4 regions of the Teredinibacter franksiae genome follow, and region 1 is predicted to be linked to each of the others. Evidence: predicted binding sites of a transcription regulator. Region 1 holds the regulator's gene; each other region holds the start of a gene.
What was found. Region 1 encodes sigma-54, which starts transcription at its own class of promoters, with help from an activator protein. Its sites were predicted from a motif close to TGGCACANNNNTTGCNNT; they were not measured.
Positions count from the first base shown of each region.

Region 2: a site for sigma-54 is predicted at 3,080-3,097, ahead of H5336_RS17515 (phosphoribulokinase). Genes of this name have one in related genera too.
Region 3: a site for sigma-54 is predicted at 3,825-3,842, ahead of H5336_RS14190 (WecB/TagA/CpsF family glycosyltransferase). Genes of this name have one in related genera too.
Region 4: a site for sigma-54 is predicted at 3,457-3,474, ahead of flhA (flagellar biosynthesis protein FlhA). Genes of this name have one in related genera too.

Region 1 covers NZ_JACJUV010000001.1:3,442,766-3,450,068, reverse strand. Annotated here, with positions in the region: gene lptC (LPS export ABC transporter periplasmic protein LptC) at 1-115, shown strand, start outside; gene lptA (lipopolysaccharide transport periplasmic protein LptA) at 112-687, shown strand; gene lptB (LPS export ABC transporter ATP-binding protein) at 727-1,452, shown strand; gene H5336_RS14700 (RNA polymerase factor sigma-54) at 1,597-3,135, shown strand; gene H5336_RS14695 (PTS sugar transporter subunit IIA) at 3,339-3,791, shown strand; gene rapZ (RNase adapter RapZ) at 3,894-4,766, shown strand; gene H5336_RS14685 (HPr family phosphocarrier protein) at 4,808-5,077, shown strand; gene mgtE (magnesium transporter) at 5,182-6,546, shown strand; gene yjgA (ribosome biogenesis factor YjgA) at 6,594-7,109, shown strand; gene H5336_RS14670 (fatty acid cis/trans isomerase) at 7,279-7,303, shown strand, end outside.
Region 2 covers NZ_JACJUV010000001.1:4,161,574-4,168,876, forward strand. Annotated here, with positions in the region: gene H5336_RS17505 (glycosyltransferase family protein) at 1-1,211, opposite strand, end outside; gene H5336_RS17510 (HAD-IIB family hydrolase) at 1,232-2,062, opposite strand; gene H5336_RS17515 (phosphoribulokinase) at 2,059-2,970, opposite strand; gene H5336_RS17520 (GatB/YqeY domain-containing protein) at 3,195-3,644, opposite strand; gene rpsU (30S ribosomal protein S21) at 3,724-3,939, opposite strand; gene H5336_RS17530 (2-hydroxyacid dehydrogenase) at 4,130-5,125, opposite strand; gene H5336_RS17535 (L-lactate permease) at 5,335-6,918, shown strand; gene tsaD (tRNA (adenosine(37)-N6)-threonylcarbamoyltransferase complex transferase subunit TsaD) at 6,967-7,303, shown strand, end outside.
Region 3 covers NZ_JACJUV010000001.1:3,335,958-3,343,260, forward strand. Annotated here, with positions in the region: gene H5336_RS14175 (polysaccharide biosynthesis/export family protein) at 1-1,135, opposite strand, end outside; gene H5336_RS14180 (hypothetical protein) at 1,399-1,812, shown strand; gene H5336_RS14185 (sugar transferase) at 1,820-2,494, opposite strand; gene H5336_RS14190 (WecB/TagA/CpsF family glycosyltransferase) at 2,556-3,743, opposite strand; gene H5336_RS14195 (glycosyltransferase family protein) at 4,120-4,833, opposite strand; gene H5336_RS14200 (sigma-54-dependent transcriptional regulator) at 4,952-6,433, shown strand; gene H5336_RS14205 (oligosaccharide flippase family protein) at 6,614-7,303, shown strand, end outside.
Region 4 covers NZ_JACJUV010000001.1:712,769-720,071, reverse strand. Annotated here, with positions in the region: gene H5336_RS02830 (DUF3360 family protein) at 108-1,601, shown strand; gene H5336_RS02825 (transglutaminase-like domain-containing protein) at 2,009-3,199, opposite strand; gene flhA (flagellar biosynthesis protein FlhA) at 3,544-5,772, shown strand; gene flhF (flagellar biosynthesis GTPase FlhF) at 5,842-7,303, shown strand, end outside.

The sequences.
Region 1 (7,303 bases):
GTCCGCTTACGGCACCATAGACGCAGTGGGTATGACAGCAGATTTTCAAAATCGAAAAATTCGCTTACACCACCGCGTAAAAGCCATTCATAAAATCCCGGCGCAAGTAAAGTGAAGCAGCAACTATCTAAATCATTTTTTCATTTAAGTCATTTTGCGCTCGCACTGTTTTGCGTTTTGGCCCTTGTCAGTTTTGCTTTCACCTCGGCGGCTGTTCACGCACTCCCCGACGATCGTTTTCAAGACCTGAGCATTCAAGCCGACAGCGCAGAGCTCGACGACCAGTCTGGCACCACTACTTACGCCGGCAAGGTTATCGTTGAGCAGGGCAGCCTGAAGATTACCGCCGAAAAAGTTGTCATTTTTGGTAGCAACGACACCTATTCAAAAGTTGTCGCCACCGGCAAACCCGCCCGCCTTAGCCAAGTGCCCAATATGGGTGACAACCCGGTTACCGCGCAGGCTAACCGACTTGAATACCGCATCACCGACGAAACCCTGTTTCTGATTGATAATGCTGCGTTCAAGCAAGAAGGCACCAGCCTCAGCGGTAATCGAATTGAATACGACGTAAAAAAAGCCGTCGTTAAAGCTGGCGGAGAAGCCACCGCCTCCGGTGACGATCGCCGAGTAAAAATGATTATCCCGCCTAAAGCGCTCTCGTCAGAAAACGAAACTGAAGAATAGAGCCCAAAACAAACAAAACAAAGGACAACCAACTGCACCATGCCTACCCTAAGCGCCCAGCATCTGGCGAAAAGTTATAAAGGCCGAAAAGTTGTTATAGACGTATCCATCACCGTAGAAGATGGTCAAATCGTCGGCCTTTTGGGCCCGAACGGCGCCGGAAAAACCACCTGCTTTTACATGATTGCAGGCATCGTAAAAGCTGACAGAGGTGCAATATCAATAGCCGATAAAGATGTCACCCAAATGTCCATGCACGAGCGCGCTCGAGAAGGTCTTGGCTATCTACCTCAAGAGGCCTCGGTATTCCGCAAGCTGACAGTGGCCGACAACATTATGGCTATTCTAGAAACCCGTTCAGAGCTTAACCGCAAACAGCGTATTGCCGCCATGGAGCAATTACTTAACGAATTCCACATTCAACACATTCGTGACAGCCTGGGCATGGCGCTTTCTGGCGGTGAACGCAGGCGCGTTGAAATCGCCAGAGCCCTAGCCACAGAACCACAGTTCATCCTGCTTGACGAACCTTTTGCCGGCGTAGACCCCATCTCTGTCAGCGACATTAAGCAAATTGTTCAACACCTAAAAGGGCGCGGCATTGGCGTACTCATTACCGATCATAATGTACGAGAAACACTGGATATCTGTGAGAAGGCGTATATCGTTTCTGAGGGCCACATTATTGCCGAAGGTGCAGCAGCGGAAGTACTCAACAACCAGAAAGTACGAGAAGTGTACCTAGGTAAACATTTCACCCTATAATCCCCGAGATTTCCTTGACAACCCCCTTAAAATGGTCTTCAAACCGGCATATTCCTTGCTTTTAAAAACCATTGCGCGTCTCGAATACGAAGACTAAACTACGACTTGTAACCCTTTACTCACTACACGTTCGCAGTTCATCCTATGAAGCAATCTCTCCAGCTAAAACTGGGACAACAACTTACGATGACACCACAGTTGCAACAGGCCATTCGCCTACTGCAACTTTCGACGCTGGACCTGCAAGTCGAAATTCAAGAGGCGCTGGACTCCAATCCAATGCTCGAAACGTCGGACGATATAGAAGAGGCGCCAGCGACAAACGACGCGAACGAACAAGCACCGCCGGCAACAGACAACCAAAACACCTCGCAGGACACCGAAGCAGCTAATACCACGGCGAGCGCCGATGACACCAGCAGCGCGGAGGAATTTGCCGACAAGCCTGACGGTGACTGGAATGAAGACAGCATTCCAACAGACCTCGCGGTAGACACCAGCTGGGACGACATTTACGAACCTACGCCATCAGGTTCCGGCCTAGCTAAACCCGACAGCGAAGATTACGATTTTGAGTCCCGCCGGGGCACGTCCGAAACCTTGCAGGATCACCTGCACTGGCAACTCAACCTCACCCCCATGTCGGACCTCGACCGAGAAATTGCCGAAACCCTCATCGATGCCGTGCAGCCCAACGGTATTCTCGGGCAACCGCTTGAAGAGCTGTTCACCAGCCTGATGACACAGTATGAAGAACTCGAAGAAGATGAGATTCTCGCCGTACTTCATCGCGTGCAGCAGTTCGATCCTCCGGGCGTACTCAGCCAAGATATCCGCGAGTGCCTGCTTATCCAGCTGAACCAGCTAGGCGTTGAAGGCCCCGATATCAGCCATGCACGCGCACTGGTAAAAGACTACCTGAACCTGCTCGCAAGCCGCGACTTTAAGCAACTTATGCGCAAGCTTCGGCTCAAAGAGCCCGAACTGCAAGCGGCCATTAGTATCATCCAAGGGCTAAATCCACGCCCCGGAGAATCCATTGGCAGCGACGATACCGAATATGTAGTACCCGATGTATTTGTCAGCAAGGTCAATAATCGTTGGGTTGTGCAGCTTAACCCCGACATCGCCCCCAAGCTTCGCATTAACTCCGGCTATGCATCGATGGTAAAGCGTGCGGACTCCAGTGCCGACAACACTTTCCTGCGCGACAACCTACAGGAAGCTCGCTGGTTCTTAAAGAGCCTGCAAAGCCGTAACGAAACCCTGCTAAAAGTCTCCACCTGCATTGTCGAAAAACAACAGGGCTTTCTCGACTACGGCCCAGAAGCCATGAAGCCCATGGTGCTGCACGATGTTGCCGAAATAGTGGAAATGCACGAATCCACCATTTCTCGGGTAACCACACAAAAATACATGCACACCCCCCAGGGTATTTTCGAGCTGAAATACTTCTTTTCAAGTCATGTTGCCACCGATACCGGCGGAGAGTGTTCATCTACAGCCATTCGCGCCATCATTAAAAAATTGGTGGCCGCAGAGAATGCACGCAAACCCCTAAGCGACTCAAAAATCACAGGGCTACTGGGCGAGCAGGGAATCAAGGTGGCCCGACGCACAATTGCCAAGTACCGTGAATCGCTACACATACCACCTTCCAACGAACGAAAGCGGCTGGTGTAAAGCCATTTACCACACCTTGAATAAGTGATTAAATTTTTATTTACTCTTTTTTTGATTTCCCCAGCTCCCAACTCTTGGAAGATCACGGATTATTGGTAGAATGCGCGCCAATTCGATGAGTTGCTCAACAAAGCAATCGCTTTGCACAAAAGACTTAAACCTCATCTAATATTAATACGGACATCACCGGCAATCGAATCACCATGCAGATTTCGTCACTCCTTTCCGAAGATCGCTGCAAAGCCGCCACAAGCGACAGCAGCAAAAAACGCCTGCTAGAAAATCTCGCTGGCATTTTTGCCCACGCCATTGAAGGTACCAACGAGACAGCGCTTTTTCAGAGCCTCGTTTCAAGGGAACGCTTGGGTTCAACCGGTATCGGCCAGGGTATTGCTATACCCCACTGCCGATTTGCCACCGGGGGTGAAACCCTATGCGCCTGTATTACCCTCGAGCAGCCCATCGACTTCGACGCCGTAGACGGTGAGCCCGTGGACCTAGTATTTGCCATGCTGGTGCCCGAGAACGCTGAAGACGCCCACCTGCAAACCCTCTCGAGCCTTGCCGAAAACCTGCAAGACCCAAGCTACGCAAAGCGCCTGAGGGCCTGTCACAACAATCAAGAATTGTTTCGTATCGCTTCTGGTGTAAACTAAAAACTGAGCCCAAGCCTATGGCTCAGCCCGTCGGGTCTAAGCGCTCCGAAGAGCGCACCAGTATTACACTTACCCAGCGAACAACTTTCCCGGAAGAATTTTATGCGCCTGCTTATCATCAGTGGAAGATCTGGATCCGGTAAAACGTCGGCCCTACACCTGCTTGAAGACGAAGGCTACACCTGTATCGACAACCTACCGGTTAACTTGTTACCGGCCCTTATCGAGCAAATAGCCGCCGCACCCAACGCCGATAGCCAGCGCTTTGCCATCGGCATTGACGCACGCAATATCTATAGCGACCTCGGCAAGCTCGGCGAACTTATTGCCAGCGCCCCTATCGACCGCAAACAGTACCAGATCGTATTTCTCGATAGCTCGCGTGAAATGCTGCTTAAACGCTTTTCCGAAACACGGCGTCGCCACCCTCTTTCCGACGAGTTTATTGGCCTTAACGAAGCTATCGAGAAAGAGAAAGCTATACTTCAACCCATGGCCGCAGCGGCAGACTTTACCATTGACACCTCTCACCTCAGCCTGCACGAACTGCGCAGTTCCATCAAACATCTGGTGGTAGGTAAAAACGGTAAAGGCGTAGCACTCATGTTTAAATCCTTCGGTTATAAATACGGTGTGCCCGTAGATGTTGACTTTATCTTCGATGTTCGCTGCCTGCCCAACCCCTTCTGGAGCACCCAACTGCGCGACCACACTGGGCTTGAACCTCAGGTTATTGAGTTTCTCGGCGGCCAGCAGGAGGTCGAAGAGATGTTTGCCGACATTCTTGGTTTTATTAAAAAATGGATTCCAAAGTTCGAAAGCAATAACCGCAGCTATCTCAGTATTGGCATCGGTTGTACCGGCGGCTGGCACCGCTCCGTGTATATGTGCGAACGCCTCGCAGAAGCATTAAAGGACGACTATAAAAACGTACAAACCAGGCACCGCCAACTGGAAAATAAACCAGGGCACTAGCGGCTTGCGCCGAGATCAGCGAAGAGAATAAAAACACTGCCATGCAGGAACAACACATCCAAATCATAAACAAGCTTGGCCTGCACGCACGAGCGGCAACAAAATTGGCAAATGTCGCCATGCGCTTCTCCTCTCGCATACACGTGATAGCCAAAGGAAAAACGACCGATGCCAAAAGTATAATGTCGCTAATGCTACTTGCCGCCTCAAAAGGTACCGACATAACCTTGCGTACCGAAGGCACAGACGAAGCGGCTGCAATGGACGCCTTAACAACCCTAATCCACAACCGTTTCGACGAGGCGGAATAAACACCAAACTAATTGCAAGATTAGCTCTAAGAAGATTTCCGGAAGCCGTTGAAAAGGCTACAATTTCCACATTCCAAATTTAGCCACTGCAACCGGACCACCACATGCCGCAAGCTGCCGAACAAGCCGATTATCAGCCGCATGCTCACCTGAGCAAAATGCAGGCAATGCTCGACAGCGGTACCTTTCGCCAAGTAAGGCAAATGCTGAATGGCCTACGGCCGGTTGAAATTGCACATTTAATAGAATCCTCCCCTCCCCCCTCTCGCACCCTACTGTGGGATCTGGTAGACAAAGAAGTCTCCGGTGAGGTACTCGAAGAGCTCGGGGACGATGTCAAAATACTCTTCCTCGAAGGCATGGGCACCGAAGAGCTGGTAGAAATTACCGAAGGCTTAGAAACCGACGATGCTGTTGACATTCTGCAACAGCTGCCCGAGCAGGTTATCCAAGAAGTATTGGAAGCCATGTCCGATCAGGACAGAGCGCGCGTTGAGGAAGTTATTGCCTACGACGAAGAAACCGCCGGGGGCCTAACCAATACCGATACCATCACCGTGCGTCCGCGCTTCACCCTAGACGTGGTGCTGCGTTACCTACGTCGCCACCCCGAGCTACCTCCGTCCACCGACAGCTTAATTGTCGTTAACCGTAAAGACGATTATTTGGGTGTACTGCCGCTAAGCAAACTACTCACCACGGACCCTAGCGTTACCGTGCGCGAAGTAATGGTCACCGACACCAACGCCATCCCCGCCAGCATGGCCGACAAAGATGTAGCCAAATTGTTCGAGCAGCACGACTGGGTATCGGCACCCGTGGTAAACGACCAGGGTAAGCTGCTCGGCCGAATCACCATCGATGATGTGGTAGACGTTATTCGTGAAGAAGCCGATCACTCGTTAATGAGCATGGCAGGCCTCGACGAAGACGAAGACACCTTTTCCACCGCTCGCCGCTCAATTCCCCGTCGCGCTACTTGGCTGGGCATCAACCTGCTCACTGCCATTCTGGCCTCCAGCGTCATCAGCCTGTTCGATGCCACTATCGAAAAACTGGTTGCCCTTGCCATACTTATGCCCATTGTCGCCAGCATGGGCGGCGTTGCCGGCTCACAAACCCTTACGGTGGTTATTCGCGGTATGGCCCTGGGGCACATTGGCTCGAGCAACCTCGGCTGGCTGCTATCCCGAGAAGTGCGCGTAGGCCTATTCAACGGGCTGCTATGGGCGATTGTAATGGCGGGCATCGCCGCCTGGTGGTTTAACGATGTTAACATCGCCATGATCCTCGGCGCCGCCATGGTGATTAACCTGCTAACGGCCGCAGTGGCCGGTGCGCTGTTACCGGTTGCGCTTAAGTCTATGAAAATCGATCCGGCACTGGCCGGAGGGGTTACCCTCACCACCATTACCGACGTGGTGGGCTTCTTTTCTTTTCTGGGATTAGCCGCCTTTTTTTACGGATAACCCCATAACCTCCAGCAACACAACAGAGCCCCCAGAGATACAGTAAAATGCAAGACCAACACGAAGATGACTGGCCAGAAGAAGACGACCAAAAAAGTAAAACCAGGCTTAAACAGGAAATGCATGCACTTCAGCAACTGGGCGAAAAAATCACCGAGCTTCCGCCCGCGCAACAAGCCAAAATCCCCATGGACGAAAAGCTGCGCAATGCTATAGAAGAAGCACCCAGAATTTCCGAAAAAAGTGGCCGCAAACGCCATATGCAGTTTATCGGTAAGCTAATGCGTAAAGCCGACGGTGAAGCCATTACAGCGGCTTATGAAGCCTTAATGGAAAAAACCCACCAATCAGTACGCCAACACCACCAGATGGAACAATGGCGAGATCGACTACTAAAAGATGGCAAAGCGCTTGCGGAATTTATCGACCAATTTCCACAATGTGAGCGCCAACAACTACGCCAGCTTATTCGCAGCGCGCAGAAGGAACAATCCCAAAACAAGCCGCCCGCTAGCGCGCGTAAATTGTTTAAGTTTATTCGGGAATGTTTTGAGACAGAGTAATACCGGCCTTACTTAAACCAAAGTACTTAAATCAAAGCACTTTGGGTCCGGTGTCTACGGAATTTCCCGTTAAACAACCACCATTAAACACAGTGACAATTACCATAATTACCTTACCACCTCACTTCAAAAATTTACCCAATTTATGCTAAGAATGGCAGGACCTGTTATGACACCCGCATTAAAACGACTAC
Region 2 (7,303 bases), 720 kb from region 1:
TCTTCCATATCGTCTTTAACGGCTTGATTAATGTCGTCCAGTACACCCGGGATGGCGCTAATCACCCGATTCCAGCAGGGCATAAAGGGTTTTTCCATTGGGTTGTCTAAAAAATTGTGCCCGGCGGCGAGAATGTTTTTTGCAAACATTTCGACAGCCTGTTCTTCGGAGTGGATGTCTAATTTTAGGCCGTTCATACGTGCGTCGTTATCATAGGTTTCGATAAAATCCAGAGCAATACGAAAGTAGGTGGCCTTAATGGAACGGAATGTTTCGGAAGTAAAGACCACGCCGTTTGTCGCAAGCTTGCGGAACAGTGCTTTGGAGATGTCTATAGACATTTTAGAGAGGCCGCGCGCGGCATCTTCTGGAGAAAGCTCTTGATGTTTGTGATCATATACATCGGCAATATCGGCCTGGCACAAGCGGTTGTTGGCAAAGTTTCGATGCACTTCGGATAACACACCAATTTCCAGGCCCCAGTCGCTAGGGATGCGAATATCACTGATAACATCGGCACGAAACGAAAATTCACCGGCAAGCGGGTAACGAAAGCTATCGATGTAATCGAGGTAATCGTGGTGGCCGAGGGTTTTCTTTAATGCGCGAATGAGTGGCGTTACGAGTAAGCGGCTGACGCGCCCATGAATTTTGCCTTCGGCAACACGAGCGTAATAGCCTTTACAAAATTCGTAATTAAACGCGGGGTTAGCAACAGGGTAAATTAAGCGTGCGAGCATGCTGCGGTCGTAGGTCACTATGTCGCAATCGTGGAGTGCAATAGACTCTACATTACCGCCCGACAGTACGTAGCCTAGACAATACCATACGTTGCGGCCTTTACCTGGCTCTAGTGGAGATAGTCCCTCTTCTTGGAGTCTTTTGTCGACGGCGCGTAGTCGCGGTCCGTCATTCCATAACACTTTAAAGTTTTGATTAAGTGGTTTAAAAAACTTCAGAGCGTGGCGGTATTGTGCCTCGTCGGCTTGGTCTAGGCCTATGACGATTTCATCAAGGTAATTTACTTTGCTGAGTTCATTAACAATGTTGGGCAGGGCTTCGCCCTCCAGTTCTGAAAATAAAGAGGGCAGTACCAAGCTCATGGGGCGTGCTTTGGCGAAGCTGCGCAGTTCTTCTTCCATAGCCTCAAGAGGTCTTTGTTTAAGGTTATGCAGCGTAGTGATAATGCCGTTTTGGTAGAAATCAGCCATGGGAATTCCTTGAATGAGTATTATGGAATAAATTTAGTTATTGCTTCGTGCCAGCCTACAGGACCTAAGCCTTGGGTTTGGTATACCTCGCCGACGGCGTTAGGGAGTGCGGGGTAATCGTGTGTGGGGGAATTAATGAGCACGGCAATATCGGCAATATTAAGCATGTCGATATCGTTTGGGCTGTCCCCTAGGGCAATGAGATTGAGTTCAGTGCTATAAAAATGTTGCAGGTATCGTCTACAGCGGTCAATGGCTTTTCCTTTGTCTGTTTGGCCCAATACATGTACAAATCGACCGCCTTTAATAACACGAAATTGAAGGGCTTCAAGCTGCTTAACGAAATCGACAAAGTTGGCATCGCTGTCGTGCCATACCAGAGGCTCGGAGAAGCGACGGTTCAATGCCTGCTGTGCGTCGCTTTCGGTGAGTCCGGTTAGTTCAATAACCCGGGCAACGTTCATATCGCTAAAGCCTTCAAACTGCCAATGCTGGTCCTGTCGTATTTTACTGAGGGCAGTAGTAACGGCTTGCCGTTCGCAACCGAATAATAATCGCCAAAAACCATTGTTACTCTCACAGCCATCGGGCGCTTGTTCAAATTGAGATGTTGGCAGAAAAAGTGCGGAACCGTTTTCAACGATAAAGGGGGCTGTCAATAACATCGAACTCTGTAATGACACTACCTCTTCAAAGGTTTTGCTGGTATTAATAACCACGGGGATGCCCAATTTCGCCAGTCGCGCCAATGACGGTGCAGCTGCCTGCCAATCGTAGCTGTAATGGTCTAGCAGGGTGCCGTCCAAATCGGTTGAAACGAGAAAGTGGGGTTGCATTAGTCGGTCGTTCATCGGTTTGCTTTACTTGTTAGGTTAAGTATTTGGTGGTCATCTCCAAGTGGCAGCAACCAGTCGGCTGTTGTTGGTAGTGTGCGTAAGCCATGCTCTGTGAGGCGCTGATAGTGGGAAATAAATCGCTCAATTTCACTCGGGTTTAGTATTTTACTGTGTGCTCGTTGTGCCGCAGGCAGCTGTAGACAGTGTTGCTCAAGCTTTTGTTCCTGCAGTAAGCGCCATTGGAACACACTATTGAAGGATGGTGCTTTAAGTACCGCCAGGCAATCGAGTAATTCGAATAGCGCGCTATAATGCCCGCTGAGCTGCCCATTGACGAAGCGGCGCCATTGCCCATTTTTATCTTCGGTTTGCTCTAATACATTGGTCGGTGTGTTGAGCTCATGGTCAGCTTGCGCCGATAAGCCAACGCACCACCCCTCTAGAATAACAATATCGATTGGCCCAATAACACTTGGCCACTGCGCTTCTGCTTCTCGGTCGTCAATGGCCTTATTGAAGCGCACGGGCGTGCAGCATTCATTTTTGCCCAAGGCACATAGTTGCTGAATAGTGGAAATTGCTAAGGCGACATCGTGGGTGCCGGGGACGCCTCGCGTCATGAGTAGTGGGTGAGTGCTCTCTGATAGGGCGTGGCGTTCTGCGCGGGTAAGGTAGAAATCGTCGATGGACAGAATCGCACAGTTGAGCTTGTATTCATGGGCCAAGAGCAGGCGTAAAAAGTCTGCTAGAGTGCTTTTACCACTGCCCTGAGAGCCTTGAATACCGAGTACCAGCGTCTTTGTATTCGCGCTCTGACGTTGTGCAATTTTTTCCGCCAATGGAAGGTACCATTGTTTAACTGTCGCCTCGAAATGGGCTGGCAATCCGTGCTGGGTGATGGCTTCGTGTATGTAATTATGCACCAGTTTTGGGCCTTATGTTTTGCTACGCACGCTGTTGAGCAGGTATTAATCACCCAAATGGTGCATAAAACCAGGTTGTGAGTAAAAACGGTCTGAATTTAATATAGGAGGAGCAAATAACGCACCAGTTTTGGAAACCGCACGGTAAATGAGCTGCTTGCAACTGTACGCAATAAGGTAGAGGGGGAGGTGAAATGTCGGAAATGTGGTGAGGAGGGTGTCCGTTAGCCTAAAAGGGCTTTCACCAGCTTACTGACGGCACCCATATCGGCGCGACCTTGCACCTGAGGTTTTACAATTGCCATAACTTTGCCCATGTCACGCATAGACTCGGCACCCGTTTCGGCAATGGCGCTTTTAAGCAATTCGGTAATTTCAACTTCTGTCAGGCCTGCGGGCAAGTATTCCTGGATAACCGCAATTTCGGCTGATTCCACATCGGCCAGTTCCTGGCGATTTGCCTCAAGGTACTGGCTAAGGGAGTCGCGGCGTTGCTTGACCATTTTGTCGAGCACAGCAAGTACCCGAGCATCATCGAGCTCGACGCGCTCATCAACTTCAATGCGTTTGAATTCCGCCATAACCATACGCAACACGCCAAGGCGTTGTTTATCCTTGGCACGCATAGCATCTTTTACGGCTTGAGCAATACGGTTTTTAATTTCGCTGGCCACAATTACTTTCCGCAGATGGCTCCCGCTCGAGTTAGGCTGGGAGCTCGGTCAAATGCCGGTATAGTGCCGGCATTAATCGTTAGTACATACGCTGGAATTTACGATTTTCGCGTTGAACCTTCTTTGCATGACGCTTAACAGCAGCAGCTGCTTTGCGCTTGCGTACAGACGTTGGCTTCTCGTAGAACTCGCGACGGCGAACCTCAGCTAGTACACCGGCTTTTTCGCATGAGCGCTTGAAGCGGCGCAGAGCAAAGTCAAATGGTTCGTTTTCTTTCAGCTTTACTGAAGGCATATACCTACCTTTGTATTGTTCGGTTTCTAGTGTGCGTCAACATGCCCAGACGCACTCCGTTTAAGGGTGCGAAATTCTATACAGTTCGCCCTAGGCCTGCAAGGGGTAATTTGCTGGAAACGAGGGACTTTTCGGAACTATTTTGAATTTTGGCTGTGCTGACTCGTGTGAATTCGAAAGCATGGTTACTTCAGGCTTTTACCAAGCACATTTTATCCAGCTCGCCTTTATTGTAGTGATGGATGTTTGCCAGGGTAACCTCGGCAATAGCTTGCAGTGCTTCGTGGGTGAAAAAGGCCTGGTGGCCGGTGATAACAACATTTTTAAAGGTGGTAAGGCGGGCAAAAATATCATCTTGCAGAACTTGGTCGGAATAGTCCTCGAAGAATAGGTTAGCCTCCTCTTCATACACATCCAGCCCAAGGTAGCCCACTCTAGCGCTCTTAAGTGCTGTGATAATCGCTGGGGTGTCGATTAGGCCGCCGCGGCTGGTATTAATGAGCATTACACCTGGCTTCATTTGGCTAAGAGAGTTGCTGTTAATAATGTGGTAAGTGGAGCGCACCAGAGGACAATGTAGGGAAATGATGTCGGATTCAGCCCATACCTGTTCCAGTGGCACCAGCTCTGCGCCGGTCTCTTTTAATGCATCGGAAGGCATGGGGTCGTAGCAAAGTACACGGCAGCCAAAGCCTTTCATTATGCGGATAAAGGACTGGCCAATGCGGCCACCACCGACACAGGCGACTGTTTTGCCGAATAGGTCGAAACCCATTAGCCCACTCAGTGAGTAGTCGTTTTCACGTACGCGTGAAAAGGCGCGATGAATGTTGCGGTTAAGGTCCAAAATGAGGGCGACGGCATGCTCGGCGACGGCATTGGGGGAGTATTCTGGAACGCGCGCCACGGGTAGGTCGTGCTTTTCACAGGCATCAAGGTCGACGTTATTAAACCCGGCACAGCGCATAGCTACTAGCTGAACACCATTTTCTTTTAGCGCTTTGGCTACGGTATTGTCGATCACATCGTTGACAAAACAACAGACAATATCGAATCCATTGGAGAGCGCCACTGTTTGCGCGGTGAGCTGTGGCACAAAGAAAGTTAGCTCCAGTTCGGCGTTTGCATTGGCTTTGGTAAGGTGTTCTTCGTCATAAGACTTGGAGCTGAACACGGCAACTTTCATGAATAAACCTCTGTGCGAGTAGTAACGGTTCTGTGGGTGGTCGCTTTGGGGCGGCAAGTATACCTTAGTTGAGCGGGCGCAATGGGCACCACCGATTTTGTGCAGATATTTTGTGCCTGATGGTTTAGGCTATGCGCCGTTTTGTTACTCCAATTACACGGAGCACCGCTGAAATAAGTGGTGCCCTCAGACTTGAGACCTGTTGTTTTATGGCCCAGCTTTTTTTCGCCTATTTTCCGATTGTGCTGCTGATTTATCTGATGACGAAGAAAAACAGTATGCCGTCGTACAGGGCTTTGCCGTTATCGGCGCTGGTGGTTTACGTCGGCATGTTGGTGGTATTTTCGAGGGACCCAAATCAAGTCCACGCTGCGGTACTCGATGGACTGCTAGTGGCCTGGACGCCCATTCTGATTATTGCCGGGGCCATATTTTTGTTCCGCACAATGGAATCGACTGGCGCACTCGGCGTAATCCGCACGTGGTTAAACAGTATTTCGGATAACCCGGTTGCGCAACTCATGATTGTGGGCTGGGCCTTCCAGTTTCTTATCGAGGGGGCTAGCGGCTTCGGCACGCCGGCAGCGCTTGCTGGCCCTGTGCTCGTTGGCCTAGGGTTTCCTGCGGTACGAGTCGCGATCTTTTGTTTGATTTTGAATAGTGTTCCCGTGTCTTTTGGGGCGGTGGGAACCCCTACGTGGTTCGGTTTGTCGGCGGTATCGCTTACTGACTTGGAATTGGCCCAGGTGGGTATGAAATCCGCGTGGCTTAATGCTATTGCGGCAATATTTGTTGTAGTGGCAGCTTTGGCATTTGTGGTTGAGCGTCGCGATATTCGCAAAAACTTTATTTTTATATTGTTGAGCGTTTTGTGTTGTGTGGTTCCCTATGTCGCAATTGCAACGGTGAGCTATGAATTTCCTGCGTTGTTGGGGGGTGGTATAGGTTTAGTGCTTACCATCATGCTGGCAAAAATGGGGGTTGGGCTTTCGTGTGAGCACCCGCCAGCAGAAGGTGGGCGCGAGCAAGTGAAAACGGCTGCATTGGTAAAAGCCACATTCCCTCTTTGGGGGACAGTGCTTCTGCTTATCATTACACGGATTCCACAGCTCGGCATTAAGTCGCTTCTGGTAGCCAAATTGCCTGCGTTAAGTATTAGCTTAGGCAGTCTGGGAGACCTGTCGGTGAGCGCGGCGCTGGTTGTGTCGCTATCGAATATTTTTAATACGACAGAAGTCTGGAGTCATAGTTTTCTTTATGTGCCCTCAATAATTCCGTTTGGTGTTATCGCTCTGGTAACACTGTGGTTATACCGTCAGGGAAGTGTACGCGGCGTATTTGTCGAAACCGTTGATCAAATGCGCCGTCCTATTATTGCGCTATTGGGTGCATTGGTGTTCGTCAATTTGATGATGATGGGGGGGGAGCAGTCTGCGGTTGCTTTAATTGGCTCTAATTTGGCGGGCTTAACGGGCAGTAATTGGCAGTTTTTTGGGGCTTTCCTTGGTGCGCTAGGGTCGTTCTTCTCTGGATCCGCTACCATTTCTAATCTCACTTTTGGTGGTATTCAAGACTCTATTGCCGTTGACCTTGGGCTTAATCGTACTACCATACTCGCGTTGCAGTCGGCGGGTGGAGCCATGGGGAATATGGTCTGTATTAACAATATTGTCGCCGTTGCATCGGTGTTGGCGCTGGGAGATAAAGAGGGTTATATCCTTAAGCGAACAGTCATTGCCATGTTGGTATACGGAGTGGTGGTTGGTATCGCGGGGATTGCCCTGTTCGGCTAGAATGCTTGGCCTTAATCAAGGTATAGCTCGACAACGAGGAAAAATTTAATGCGCGTACTGGGAATCGAAACCTCTTGCGATGAAACCGGTGTTGCCGTTTATGATAGCGAGCAGGGGCTGCTAGGTCATGAGCTCTATAGCCAAATAAAGCTACATGCAGAATATGGCGGCGTAGTGCCTGAGCTTGCATCTCGCGATCACATTCGCAAACTTATCCCTTTGATCGATCAAATTTTGGGAAAAACGGATTCAAAAAAGCGAATCGACGCGCTAGCGTATACCTGCGGCCCTGGCTTAATAGGTGCGCTTTTGGTAGGTGGCTGCGTGGGGCGTTCGCTAGCCTACGCTTGGGGTGTTCCCGCTATTGGTGTACACCACATGGAAG
Region 3 (7,303 bases), 110 kb from region 1:
GGTGAGGAAATCGCAGAAGAGATTCGACCGAACGTTCAATGACCTGCATTTGATCGGTGATGGGGTTTTTACTGGAGAGCACTATTTTACGTGGCGCGTTAACAAACTGGGTGCCGCCCACGCAGTTTGCAGAAACGGCGGCTTGAAGAAGGGTTGAGCCGTAGGGCAAGTTACTGCTGTAGCGACCAATCGCTGCGCCTGAATTATCGTTCGCGGGTTGGGTTAAGTTAGACATAAATACGCGAAAGCCACGTGGTGTAACCTGCGAGGGGCGTGCGAGACTGGATTGAAAGCAACCGGTGGTGGGCACAATGATTTGATCGCCGTCTACTAGCGCTACGTCTTGCACGGGTTTGCCCTGCATAACACCGGAGAGGTCCAGCTCAACCTGCCAGCCACGGCGTAACAAGATCACTTGATCTAGTTTGGCATCCGGACGAATACCGGAAGCCGCACGAATAGCTTCTACAATCGAACGCTTAGCGGCAAAATCGCCAATAGCGCTGAGGCGTTCACTGACAATGCTTTCTTGGCTATTCTCGTTAATGGTGACTCGGCCAGGGTTAAATACCGCACCGCTCACACCAATGTTCACCGGTGCCCAGTGTTTTACTCGAACGCTGGCTCGGGCTGCAGTGGGCCGAAAAATTTCTGCGCGAACCAGTGCCATCTCAATTTTTTCAGCGAGCTGTTGAACGGTAAGGCCGGCGGAGGCAATGGGTAAAAGCAGGGGTATATGCAGGGAGCCATCGGGGTTTAAAACATATTCGTTATTAAAGCCCTCACCGTTTTCGATTTGTACTTCCAGCATGTCCCCGGGGCTGAGGGGTATACCACGATTAAAAGCATAGCTGGGAGGCGTGGCGAATTTGGATTTCTGAGACGGATCTAACGCGTGGTCTGCTCGAAAATGTGCTGTTCTATAGTTATCGCCTGAATCTTCGCAATTCAGGTTAGAGGCGAACACGTGGCGTTGACTTCCGTCATGGGCAACATGGTGACCGCTATCGCCCGACTGGCCATAAAATTCACCATCGGCATCTACGGGGGATCTTAAGGCGTGGTGCTGCGTACACGCGGTGGTAAACAGGCAGCTAACCAAGAAGACTGACTTTAGAATAGATGAAGATAGCATAGTGACCTCGCAACATTTTCTTTAATATTGCATGGGTCGTGCCATATCTTAAGTTATTGATTTACATAGTAAAATGTATGTCGAGCGAAAATTTGAAGATGCATATTCGTAATCTGCAAATAGCTAAATTGCGCAATTTGCACTTTGCAAAAACGTGAGAGGCTGATGTGTAGTGGCTTTTTTAGTGTTGGCGGCGAAAATGACGTTGCACTGTTGGTGTGGCGCATTCACAGAAGCCTGCATTTTTTAGATGAGAGATCACCATGACCCGTAATAGTAAGCGAAATATAGACGTCTATACGCACCATGTTATGAGCGCTATTGACCCTGAGGTTACTAAAACTTTAAATCTTGTTCAGTTGCGCGCAATTCGCACGGCGGTTAGTGCAAATGCGCCTTTTCGTCAGCATGCCATCGATATTCGAGGAGTGTTACCGCTGTATTTTCTAAAACTCTATTTTGTTATTTTGATGGGCAAAGACCGCAGGTTGGACACCCGAGCAAAGGAACAAAAAAGGATGGTGCACATGCAGGGGCTCAGCACTTTTGTATTTGCGTACTTTATGCTGGCGGCGGCCGTGCCGATATTGTTAATAATTGTATATGGTATAAAAAGTATTTTAGGTGTTGATCTGTTCCCAGATCAACACCTGTTTGATTTTTTTAAGGATCTTTAGGGTACTCTTAGTACGCACCGCGACCACTTATCACCGCGGGCAAGGTTTTCAACAAAATATTAATATCCAGTAAAAGGCTTTTACTGGTTACGTAACGGAGGTCCAGATCAATCTGCTGTTCGAATGTAGTGTCGGCCCGGCCAGATACCTGCCATAAACCGGTCAAGCCCGGCGTTACCTGCAATCGCCGTCGAGCTTTATAATCGTATACCGCAACTTCCTGTGGCAGTGCGGGACGAGGACCAACCAAGGCCATCTCACCTTTCACTACATTCAATAATTGCGGTAGTTCGTCTATGGACAGTTTGCGAATAATTTGACCAATGGGAGTAACACGGGGATCGCTAAAATGTTTTTTGCACACACCCTCACGATCACTCTGCTTATTCTGTACTTCGATATGACTGGGATGATCTGCACCATACATAGAGCGAAATTTATATAACTTAAATTCCTCACCATTTTTACCCACTCTTTGTTGGCAGAAAATTGCCGAACCTTTACTTTCCAAACGTATCGCCAAGCACACGAGCAGTAATATGGGGGAAAGCACAACAAGCCCTGCGGCGGCGGCAGTACGCTGAATACTTGGAGATAAACCGGGCTGACCGGGGGCAAACCAAGGGTGCTGAGAGAATGAAGAAATAAATTTTGAGAACGCAGATGGCTGATAATTTAACATGGCTGTAACTCCAATAAAGGCTTTCGACTTAAGTCTAAAAAATATGGGGTTGTTGATCTTGCTAGTGGCTAGTTGGGCGGTTATAAAAAGCCAAACGCAGTAGGTAAAGGGGGTTGCCCATTACGTAGCGGTTAAACTTTGCTCGTGGTTCCATCAGTAGGCGAAAAATCCATTCCATACCTATCTCGCGCATCCACGGTGGTGCTCTGCGAATATTGCCAGAGTAGAAATCGAACAATCCGCCCACCGCGATAATGGTTCGGATGTTGAGTTGATGTTGATGACTTTCCACCCACTGCTCCTGAACGGGGGAGCCCATTGCCACTAGGCAAATATCGGCACCGGAGGCATTTATCATGTCGATGACTTCATCAGAATGATTTTTGTCGAAATACCCGTGATGAATACCGGCGATATCTAGCTGGGGCCACTGTTGTTGAAGATTTTTTGCGGCTTTTTCGGCTACTCCAGGTGCTGATCCGAGCATGAATATCGACAGTTTTCTTTTTGAAGCGCCTTTACAAATATGGGGTAAAAGATCCGTACCATTTACATTTTCACGCAGTTTTACACCCATTCGGCGGGCACCCAAGCGAACACCGGATCCGTCTGCCAATACCATGTCGGCATTGTTCAATGCTGAAGTAAAGGCATTATTCCTTACGGCTATATTTACTGAATTTACGTTAACGAAAAATACTGATCGGCAAGTTTCTTTCGGCGCAGAAAGAATAGTGTCTACAGCACTCTTGGCTGTGGCGTTATGGATTTTTATGCCAAACAGGTTGAACGTTGATGGTGTGGGTAAAGCGTTACCTTGGTAGATCGCATGGCAAAGCAATGTTTTAGCCATAATGGATAAATTAAAATGGAAGCTGTTGTGGCTCTCGTGAAAGCGGATCGTTTCACCATGAGTCATTTCAATATTACCAATTAGCTGGCGTTGACCGTGCAGGCTGAATAAACCAGGCTTTAGTGATGTTAATGGCGCTAGTGCATCATCGTGGCAGGCATGTTTAAGGCTTACGCCGCATAAGCTGATATCGCCGCGAATAACATTCAATAAAAGTAGGGTGTTTTTGAGAATGCCATACGGCCACTGTAAAAAAACAATTTGTCGACCCACGGCATCCTGAATAATGGACTGCCTGAGGTAGGGGGATCCATTGATAGCGGCGAGTATGCCGTTAATCACAAATATGGGTGAAACAATTATGATGATCGAACAGGCTACGCATGCTTCAAACATTTCAAAACTGTTTATTCTTCGTCTGGCTGGTCTGCTTAATTGGTGCATGGCGCTACCCTCGTTTTGATTTGTAAAGGGTCTATTGCAGTAGCCGTGCCATCCTAAATAAGTTTTTTAAATCATTGTTTTTAATAAGTAAAATGGATATTTCTGGTTTTTTGTTGTTGGCGATTTGCAGATTGCAAATCAATTTGCAAACCGGTATGTGAGCCGGTATGTGAGAAAAGTATATATTTTTTAATAAATTGAAATTTGCTAATAGAGGTTGGTTAAATTATTAGGAAATATTTAGGTCGGAGGCGTGTGCAGGAGGTTTGCAAGGTAACGAAAGTTGAAAAACTGTTGGCGAGAAGTAGTTGGCGTTCTACTGATCGGGCTACATAAAATTAACGCTATGGCAAATATTGTGCAGTTGTTTGTTGTCGATTTTTTCTGTGGAGTTAAAAAGCTTGTGTGTTCGCGTAAGCACCGCGAGAAAGTAGTTGAGCGCCTTGTGTCGAATGAAATCGGCTGCTCGTGGTTTGTACAGTTTTCGCAGGGGGCCTGCGCTGTAATGACGGATATAATCATTGAGGTTTGCGTCGGAATTGTTATTCCAGTGTTTGCTGAGAATGGCGATACTCGCGTTGGCTTTGGCAAAATGAATGATGTGTCCGTTTTCACCCCAGCCCACATCGTCTTCCGGGGGTAGGCTATGGTCACGATGAGATAAAACGGTATTGAAAAAATTACGGCTGGCGACATCGTTTTTAATTATGAGTACGCCTGAGTTGATTCGACCACTATAGCCGTTGGCGACATAAATTGATTTTTCTTGCTGTTGCAAATCGATTATGGGAGGGCAGTTAGATTGGATTTTGGCATCGGCATCAATAAAAAATACCCAGTCAAAGTCCATTGAAAGGGCTTTTTTAATTAAATGAATTTTTAGCCAAGCGACATCTAACCCAAGGGTGGTCAGCTGCGGGCGGTCAACTACACTGTAGGTGTACCCGTGTCTTTGTGCATACTCACGCTGACTTTCGAGATTATCTCGATACAGCCAGTGATATCCGCGGGCGGCCAGGGTGAAGATTAGGACCTTGGGCATGAAAACCTCTATATTTCTATTCGTTGAGCTAATATTTAAAAGGGCTGCCAGCTGAGCTGTGTGGCTTACCGTATGGAACCTGCACTTATGGTGCCAAAATAATTGGGAGCCGTATTGAATGACGAATGAATCATCCGTTTTGGCCCGCATATTATTTGTGGATGATGAAACCGCTATTCTCAAAAGTTTGCGCCGCACCACGCAGCCAATGCATGCGGAGTGTGTGTTTGTCGACAGTGGAGCAAAAGGGTTGGAGCTGCTGGAGCAGAAACCCTTTGATGTCATTGTGTCGGATATGCGTATGCCGGAGATGGATGGCGCTACCTTCCTAGCGGAAGTGGCGCGCATGTATCCGGAATCTATGCGCCTCGTTTTATCGGGCTATTCCGACGACGATCTGATAATGGCGGCTATTAACGAGGGCCGAATTTGGGGTTTTGTGCATAAGCCCTGGGAAGATAATCAGCTGTTAGTGACGCTAAGTCAGGCGATAGCGGCACAGCAAATGATGGTAGAGAGGGCTTTGCTTCGCCACACCGTTGAGCGATTTACGCGCGATCATAAAGAAAGCTTTTGTCAGTTTATTGGTCGGTCGACCCCGATGCAGGCGCTATACAGTCAGATAGAGCGTGCCGCGCCCAGTAGGGCGTCTGTATTTATCACTGGCCCGAGTGGCACCGGGAAGGAGTTAGCGGCAGCGGCCGTCCATCAGATGAGCCCGCGTGCTAACGGCCCTTTTATTGCGCTTAATTGCGCGGCTATCCCAGCGGATCTAATGGAGTCTGAGATATTCGGGCATGTGAAGGGTGCTTTTTCGGGGGCGGTATCCAATCGCGATGGTGCTGCGAGTCAAGCGCACGGTGGCACCTTGTTTCTCGATGAATTAGGTGAGATGGATATAGCCTTACAAGCTAAATTACTGCGGTTTATTCAAACCGGTAGTTTCCAGAAAATTGGCGCTTCACGTTTGGAACAAGTTGATATTCGGTTCGTGTGTGCTACCAACCGTAATCCGCATGAAGCCATTGAGAAAGGCTTGTTACGCGAAGACTTATACTACCGGTTGAATGTAGTAGCGCTTCATCTGGCGCCTTTGGCTGAAAGGGAGGGTGACTCAACGCTGTTAGCCAACTATTTCTTAGGGTTGTATGCCGAGCGTGAAAATAAAGAGCTTGCTGGGTTAAGCCAGGATGCCGAGCGTCTGGTACTGCGCTATGATTGGCCGGGCAATGTTCGTCAGCTTGAAAACTGCCTGCATTCTGCTGTGGTCATGAGCCCTGGGCCGCTAATCACCAGCTCGGACCTAGCGGAGGCGTTACAGCTAAGCAGTGAGGTGCGAGAACGGTTGACCGAAGTTGATGATTTACAGGCACCTAGGGCCAACCCGATAAGCGCTATGTCCCCAGTATTGCCTTTGACCCCAGCTTCAGGGCAAAGTGACGCCGCTCTCAGGCCCTTGGCCGATGTTGAAAAAGAGTACATAGAGTTCGCCATAGCCCAATGCGAAGGCAATGTGGTGCAGGCAGCGGCTGTTCTACAAGTTAGTCCCTCTACTCTCTACCGTAAAATGCAAAGTTGGTCGTCTGTGAAAAGTGCTTAGCAAATTGCGAATAGGCTTTCGCAATTTGCTAAGCACCTAAGACCGTTTCTCCCCCTCAGTCCAAATTCCGCTTTCCTGCGCCTGCCACTGGCTCTAAACATGCTTTTTGGCGAGCAATGCCAATTCTGGCAAGACGATTGCAACTCGGCTCCTGCTTACTCATTCCCGCGAGATAAATCCATGGCCCTGCTTTTGCAAAAAATTGTCACCGACAAATTATTTAGGAATACCAGTTGGATGATGTTGACCGAAGCGGTTTCAAAAATTAGCCGGTTACTCACAGTGGTGGTAATGGCCGCTTATCTTAGTCCTGAAGCTTTCGGTATAGCCGCGCTGGCCCTAGCCTGTCATGAATTGATCCGTATTTTTAGCCGAGCGGGGGCAGGTGCTGTCGTTATTGGATGCAGTGAAGAGCGGCTGAAACGAACCGCCGCAAATGCCTCATTGCTTCAGTGGATCACTTGTGTGGTGCTGACGGGTTTACAGTGGTCGATAGCGGAGCGCATTGCATTATTTTACCAGGAGCCACAATTGGAGGTGTTACTTAAAACACTGGCCTGGACGTATCTTTGCTACCCCTTAGTGGCGGTGAAAGTATTTATGCTACAGCGACAAAATCGATTTCGATATTTCTCCCTTGCGAATGCCGCAACGGTTATAACCGACAATTTGGCCATCGCCGCTTTGCTCTTTATGGGTGAAGGTATTATGGCCGTGGCTTACGCTAAGATTCTCGCGGCTTTGGTATGGATATTGGTCTTTGGGTTTGCAAAAGTAGAAACGTTGCGGCCGAGTTTTCATAGGGCGACCTTTGTTCGCCTAACTATAGTTTCTGTGCAATTATTTCTAGCCGATAGTTTGAGGGCTTTG
Region 4 (7,303 bases), 2.7 Mb from region 1:
TTTAAAGAATTAGTTATCTTTCTTGGTTGCATTCACTTTTAGTCAATTATATTGCTTAGAGCTCGGTTTTTATATCATTAATGGACGTTAGTCTGGAGAGAAATTTTATGGCTGAAGTGGTAATTGGACCTTCAGATGGATTTGATGATGAGCCTCAGGTTTCGGAGTATCAGCGAAGACGAAAACCTAAAGCCAGTTTTCGTACGCGAGCAGAGTACCTCGATCACGAACTGGTAATCATGAACCCAAGGCGGTGGAAGCTTAACCTTCCTGGGCGAGATTTTAGTTTTGAGTGGGAGGATTTTGTGCCTGCGATTGCTGGCACCATTGGTATTACGGTGATGTTTTCGGCGGTGATGTCAGCTTATGCGCGTGCGTTTGGTCTAGATCAGGCATTCGTCATTGAAAATGTACGCCTTGAATTACTGGTATCGGCTTTTTTGTTTGTGATTCTAACTTCTGGGTTTTTTAATCCTCGAGCTAACCTCGCCGGTAACCATGGCCCAATGATACCGCTTATTGGTGTTATTGCCGCTTCCGGAGGTCACCCGCTGGCACTGGGAATTATGATCGCCGTATTTGGCTTGCTGTTGAGTATTAGTCGCGGTGGTTCGCGTCTGGTTAATTTGAGTTCCAGCGGTGTATCAGGTGGGTTATTGATTTATCTCGGTGCTATGGGTGTTGTTTCACAGCTTGGGCAATTCAAACAATGGGCGCTTGACCAAGGTGTTGGAGCTGTATTTTTTGTTGTACTCATCGTAACCACCGTCGTATATGCATGGCTGGCCAAAATTGGAAAGCGGTGGTTGTCCATACCTTTGTGCTCCGCGCTGGCACTGGTAATTTCGATTCTACTCGGGGCATCATTTGAGTTTACCACTGCACCCGGTATGCCAAGTTTAGATCCGTTTTATTGGTGGGGTGAAAACACCGGCTGGAAATTGGGGCTGCCCAATGTCGGGCATTTTATTGCGGTCACCCCTTTTGCAATTTTAGCGGTCGCAATGTGGTCGCCGGATTTTCTTGGTCATCGTGTTTTTCAGGAATTAAATTATCCCAAAGAGGCCAAAAATGTACTGATGGATGTGGACGATACCATGACGTCCTGTTCCTTTCGGCAAGCGGTCGCGTCGGTTATTGGTGGCGGGAACGTTACATCGTCGTGGGGAACTTACATGATTCCCACTGCAATAGCCAAACGGCCCATACCTGCGGGAGCAATTATTACCGGTGTTTTATGTATTTTATTGGCGTTGTCGGGGTATCCAATGGATATCACTGTTTGGAAGCCGGTCATGTGCATTGCGTTACTCGTAGGAGTATTTATGCCGTTGTTGGAAGCGGGTATTCAAATGGTAAAAAACACCCTAGGAGCCGAGACAGCGGGTATTTGTATTCTTGCATCGGCCGTTGTTAACCCTGTGTTCGGATGGTCGTTGACGATGCTGTTAGATAATAACGGTCTTATTGGTGATCATAAGCGCAAAGCTCGTTTGAGTTTTCAGGATCGTCTAGTAATCCCGCTTAGTGCGTTTTTAATTTGCACTCTGTCCATGGCTGTTGTGGGTATGCTGCCCGGTATTCCTGCACTACTTAAGTAATGGGTACCGCTAATGTGATTTGCAGGACAATAGTATTTATACCGCGTAGATTTTTGATTAGCTGAAGTTTGCGTTCCCCTCAGTGTTAGAAAAGGAGATTATTATGGAATATGCATTATTAATATCATCTTCTGTAGCGACAATTGTCGTGGTTTTTTTGAAACGTTATCCTAGCCTCGATCCAGTGCCGATGTTGGGAAATTTTTTTGGGATGCCTACTGGCGTAATACGAGAGGCTCAAGGAGTCATCGCTTACCGAAAAGCATTGGCGTTAAAGCCTTGCGGGTGCTGTGATGAACTCGTTAGGATAAACGATAGTGTGTGCCCTAGCTGTAAGCTTGAAATCTCACTAGGGCGTAGGGGCTAGAAGGGTTCTTCGAGAGATGCTGATGATGAATCAGCATCTTTCACAGCCCCGCGTGATAGCGTTTAAGATACTCCAGTTTTGCCTGATATCGATTTAAATCATTTTTGCTGGCGGCATATGCCTGAGCTTTTATAACAGCGTCAATGCTTTTTTCAAATCGACCCGACTGGTGGTAAGCGTAGGCCAAGCTTAAATAGAATTTTGGTTCGCTCTGTTTTATACGAATAGCTTTTTTTAATGAAATAATGGCGCGGTCATAATTACCCAGTGCAATATCGGTTTGAGCAAGCTTGCTTAGGTAGTAGGGGTTTTTCTTGCTGTAGCGCGCTACGCGTTTTGCCAGCTTATTGGCTTTCTCTATATTATTGGTTTGTATATAAAGAATATAGATGTTGTTAATAACCGATAGATTACGCTTGTCGTATTTCAATGCCTTTTCGTAGGCGATTTCGGCAAGATCCAAGTGCCCATTTATTTTGTAGGTAACACCAAGGTTTGACCAGGCAGAAGAGGTTTTTTTGTAAGTCTCTGTAGCCTTGCGCATGTACGCGATAGCTTTAAGGTACTCACGTTCTTCCATGTATTGCATGCCGATATTGTTGTAGTACTCGGCCAGCGCTTGTTTATCTGTTAATGGCTGGCTTTTCAGTAATTGCGTTTTGCGGGCAGAATACGCATTGGTGAATTCAACGGTAATGGTATTACCTGGTATAAGTACGGCGACATTGACGTGTCCCGGTACTAGATAAAAATCATCGCGATTTAGCCACTCACGGGGTACTTCCACAGACTGAAAATGTGCTCTAAGACCGAGGTGACGGGCTGCCGCCAGATACAGGCTAGCATGGGACAAACAATTGCCCGTGCCACTGTCGAAGGTTTGCTGTGCTGTTTTAGTTTCGTTGATATCGTAGGTGATACCTAAAAACATGGGTTGAAAAAGCAGTCGTTGTAGTTCTACCGCTTTTTCTCGCTTTGTATGCAAAGGCGCGATAACACGATCCAAAATGGATTTAACTTCGTCGTTAATACTCAGTAGCTCGGTATCGTCAACGGTTGGAACCAGTGATAAATCTAAGGTTGTGCGGGCGGGAGTAAAAACACCCACAGTTTCTAGAGCCGATCCCTCCACGGAGCTTTCTGGCGTTTCTATTGGTGCGGCTGAAGAGGGCAGGCTGAGGACAGAAATTGACAGCATTACCCCCATATACAGGTAACTGGCCATATTCATATCTCACCTCTTGAGTATGTGTGTGAATAAACGCTGTATGCTCCGAGCTGTACGCGATTGATTCCTATTACCACGAGCCGGCGGTTTACTTGATACTTTTGTAAAACCAACCTCTTAACCTTAGGTAAAGCAAGGGGCAAGCTAGGGCTTTTATTCATTCTAACACCAGAGCAGGTGAAGGTTGCGAAAATGCCGTGGTCTTTTGACACGCTTTTGGTATAGCTAAGCCGGTGTTATTCCATATGATGCTTTAAAAGAGGAACGCTTCTTGCCATGACAGTAAGGAAACACGATGGCGACATTTTATTGTCACTTCCTCCTTACAACAGCGGTAGTACTGGTTAATGGCTGAACCTTTTTTCTCGCATTTGAAGTCTCTCCCCGGAAGTGTAACGGGCCAGGGAATGGTGGACGGCATACGTGGTGCGGGTCGAGGCAATTTGTCCGTCCCCATTCTTTTGTTGATGCTGCTGGGCATGATGACCCTTCCGTTGCCAGCTTTCCTGTTAGATGTTTTCTTCTCGTTTAATATTGCGCTTTCTATTGTGGTGCTATTGGTTGGGGTGTATAGCCTGCGTCCATTAGACTTTGCTGTTTTTCCGACCATTTTGTTGGTGTCTACCCTTATGCGTTTGGCGCTTAATGTGGCGTCCACGCGCGTGGTGCTGCTGAAGGGGCATGAAGGTGGTGATGCCGCCGGGAAAGTTATCCAATCCTTTGGTGAAGTGGTCATTGGCGGTAACTATGCGGTTGGTTTAGTCGTATTCATTATTCTTATCATTATTAACTTTGTGGTGGTAACCAAAGGTGCTGGTCGGGTTTCTGAAGTAAGTGCGCGATTTACGCTCGACGCAATGCCCGGTAAGCAAATGGCGATAGATGCTGATTTAAATGCGGGCGTAATCGATCAGGAGGAAGCCCGTACCCGGCGCACGGATGTGGCTTCAGAGGCCGATTTCTACGGTGCAATGGACGGTGCCAGTAAATTTGTACGTGGCGATGCGGTAGCCGGAATTCTTATTCTCATCATCAACATTATTGGTGGCCTAATTGTTGGTATGACGCAGCACGCGTTGGAATTTCAAGATGCGCTACAAAAATATGTACTGCTTACCATTGGTGATGGCCTAGTGGCACAAATCCCTTCGCTGTTACTGTCTACGGCTACTGCGATTATGGTAACGCGGGTGAACAGCTCTGAGGATATGAATCGTCAGGTGTTATCGCAAATGTTCGCATCGCCCAAAGCGATGGCAGTAGCGGCCGTCATCCTGTTTATTATGGGCTCCATTCCCGGAATGCCCCACCTGTCGTTTATAAGTCTCGCGGCGGTTTGCGGTTTAATTGCTTACTTCATTCATTTTAAGCAACAGCAGGCTGAGGTTGTGGAGGTGGGGGGGTTTCAACGGGGTTCGCCTGGGCCCATTCCCTCGCGGGGCGATATTCCTCCCTCAATTACACAGCAAGGTCTACCCTCGCCGGACGGCACGCCTCCCGCAGAGCCTGCGGAGGTCAGCTGGGATGACGTGACGCCAGTGGATATTATTGGCTTAGAAGTAGGTTATCGGCTAATTCCATTAGTGGATAAAAATCAAAATGGCGAGTTACTTGGGCGCATCAAAGGTGTACGTAAAAAGCTGTCTCAAGACCTGGGTTTTCTGATTCCTGCTGTCCATATTCGCGACAATCTCGATCTAATGCCTAGCGCCTACCGTATTAATCTAATGGGTGTTGCCGTGGGTGAGGGCGAGGTGTATCCCGATCGTTCGTTGGCCATAAACCCCGGTCAGGTTTTTGGCAAGCTGGAGGGCACTCATACGAAAGACCCGGCTTTTGGTTTAGATGCCGTGTGGGTTGATGAAAACCAAAAAGACAAAGCCCAAACCCTAGGCTACACGGTGGTCGATGCCAGTACGGTAGCGGCCACCCACTTAAACCAGATTATTCAAAACCACACGCACGAGCTGATCGGTCACGAAGACGTACAGAAATGGTTAGATTTACTCGCAGAAAAATCGCCAAAACTGGTGGAAGAGTTGGTTCCCAATACCATATCCATTAATCAATTACTCAAAGTCTTACAAACGTTGCTACGTGAGCAGGTTGCGGTGCGAGACATGCGCACCATTGCTGAGGCATTGGCGGCCCACGGCAACAAAAACCTCGATACCGCTTCACTCACTGCCATTGCGCGCGCTTCAGTTGCTCGTCAAATAGTGCAGAGCATTGTTGGTTCGGACCCAGAGCTTCCTGTGATTACCCTCGACCCTGCACTGGAACAGTTGTTGCTACAGTCGGTACAGCAAGCACAAAAAACTGGCGCCGACGATGGTGCATTTCTGGAGCCTCAGTTGGCTGAACGTATCAACAATGCGTTGGTAGCCGCGGCGAAAAAACAGGAAGCCAGTGGAAAACCGCAGGTATTACTGGTAGCGGGGCAGGTACGGTCGATGATGGCCCAGTTCGTTCGGTTCAACATTCCAGATATGCGCGTTCTTGCTTACAACGAAGTACCCGATACCAAACAGATTACGATAGAAGCCAGTGTGGGCGGCGAAGTGCTTAACGCCTGAGGTGGTCTATAGGGAGCCCCTAATGAAGTCTAAGCGGTTCCTTAGGTAAAAAATAACGGAGAGTGAGTCATGCAACCGACAACCAATAAACTCGTTAAACGATTTGTAGCGCCCTCTATGCGAAGGGCCCTGGATTTGGTGCGCGATGAGCTAGGGCCGGAGGCGGTAATTCTCTCCAGTCAAAAAACAGCCGAAGGGGTTGAAGTGATTACCTCCCTTGAGCCGGATTTACCGACACGCGGTATAGGTGTGCGCCGGGAATTTGGCGGTCACTTTGATACCGATGTGGATACCGCCATGAACAGTGATTCTGCATGGCAAATGCAAGCGGGTGTAGATGAGGCGGCCGCCCAATTTGGTGGTCGTGTAGAAATGAACGATCCTAAGGCCGGTATTCCTGTAAAAGGCGAAGAGCTGGCGCGCGAAATAGAGCGGGCGCGTGAGCGTATGATGGATGCCAAGCGCCATGCCAAGGAAAGCGAACGTCCTATTGGCGAAAGCCTCGCGGCACAAGAGCAAAAGGTTCATGCCTTTAAGCAACACCAAGAGCAGGCGAATACGGAGCCAGCCTCTAGATTATCGGCCGCGGGTTCTGCGCCAGCACAGGCTTCATCCACGCAGGCTAGCTCAGAACGTGTTGCACCCGTGCATCGAGAAAATGACGTGCGCATGGAAAATTTACAGGGTGAAATTGCCGATATGCGCATGATTCTCGAACAGCAATTGTGGAAGATGGCGCAGCAGGACAACCCAATAGGGGTGCCCTCACAAATAAAACTGCCGATGCAGGCCAACGTACTGTCGGAGCATATGGCCCGCTTAGGGCTACCAGAGACTATTAGTCAGCGACTGATGCGCGAAGCCGGGTCTCAAAAGCAGGTAAGCAAAGCTTGGCGTGCTTGCATGAGCCAGCTGGCAAATGAAATACCGGTATTTAACGGAGATCTTGTCAACAGCGGCGGTATCTTCGCGTTTGTTGGCCAGACCGGTGTAGGTAAAACCACCACCATCGCTAAATTGGCCGCACGTTACGTGCTTGAGCACGGGCCAGGAAAGGTGGCACTGGTTACAACAGATACCTACCGAGTTGGCGCCTTTGACCAATTACGTTCTCTTGGGCGCATATTGAACGTACCGGTTCGCGCCGTGGATGGGCAAAACAGCCTAGTAACGCTATTAACCACGCTGCGGGAATTCCCACTGATTCTCATCGATACCGCCGGCTTCCGTCATGGAGACCCGTTACTTAAAGACCAGCTGCGCAAGCTCGATTCCTGCCCATCCATTAAACGTGTGCTGGTCATGGCCTGCAACAGTCAGCTGCAAACCATGAAGGCCTCCACCCACGCATACGCTTCTTCAGGCGGGATAGACGCCTGTGTACTGAGTAAGCTTGATGAATCGGCAAGCCTTGGTGAGGTTATAAGCGTGGTGCTTGAGCAACGAATTCCCATTGTGTACACCACGGATGGGCAGGAAATCCCAAAGGACATTACCATTGCTAATGGACACAAACTGGTTGCGGCCGCTG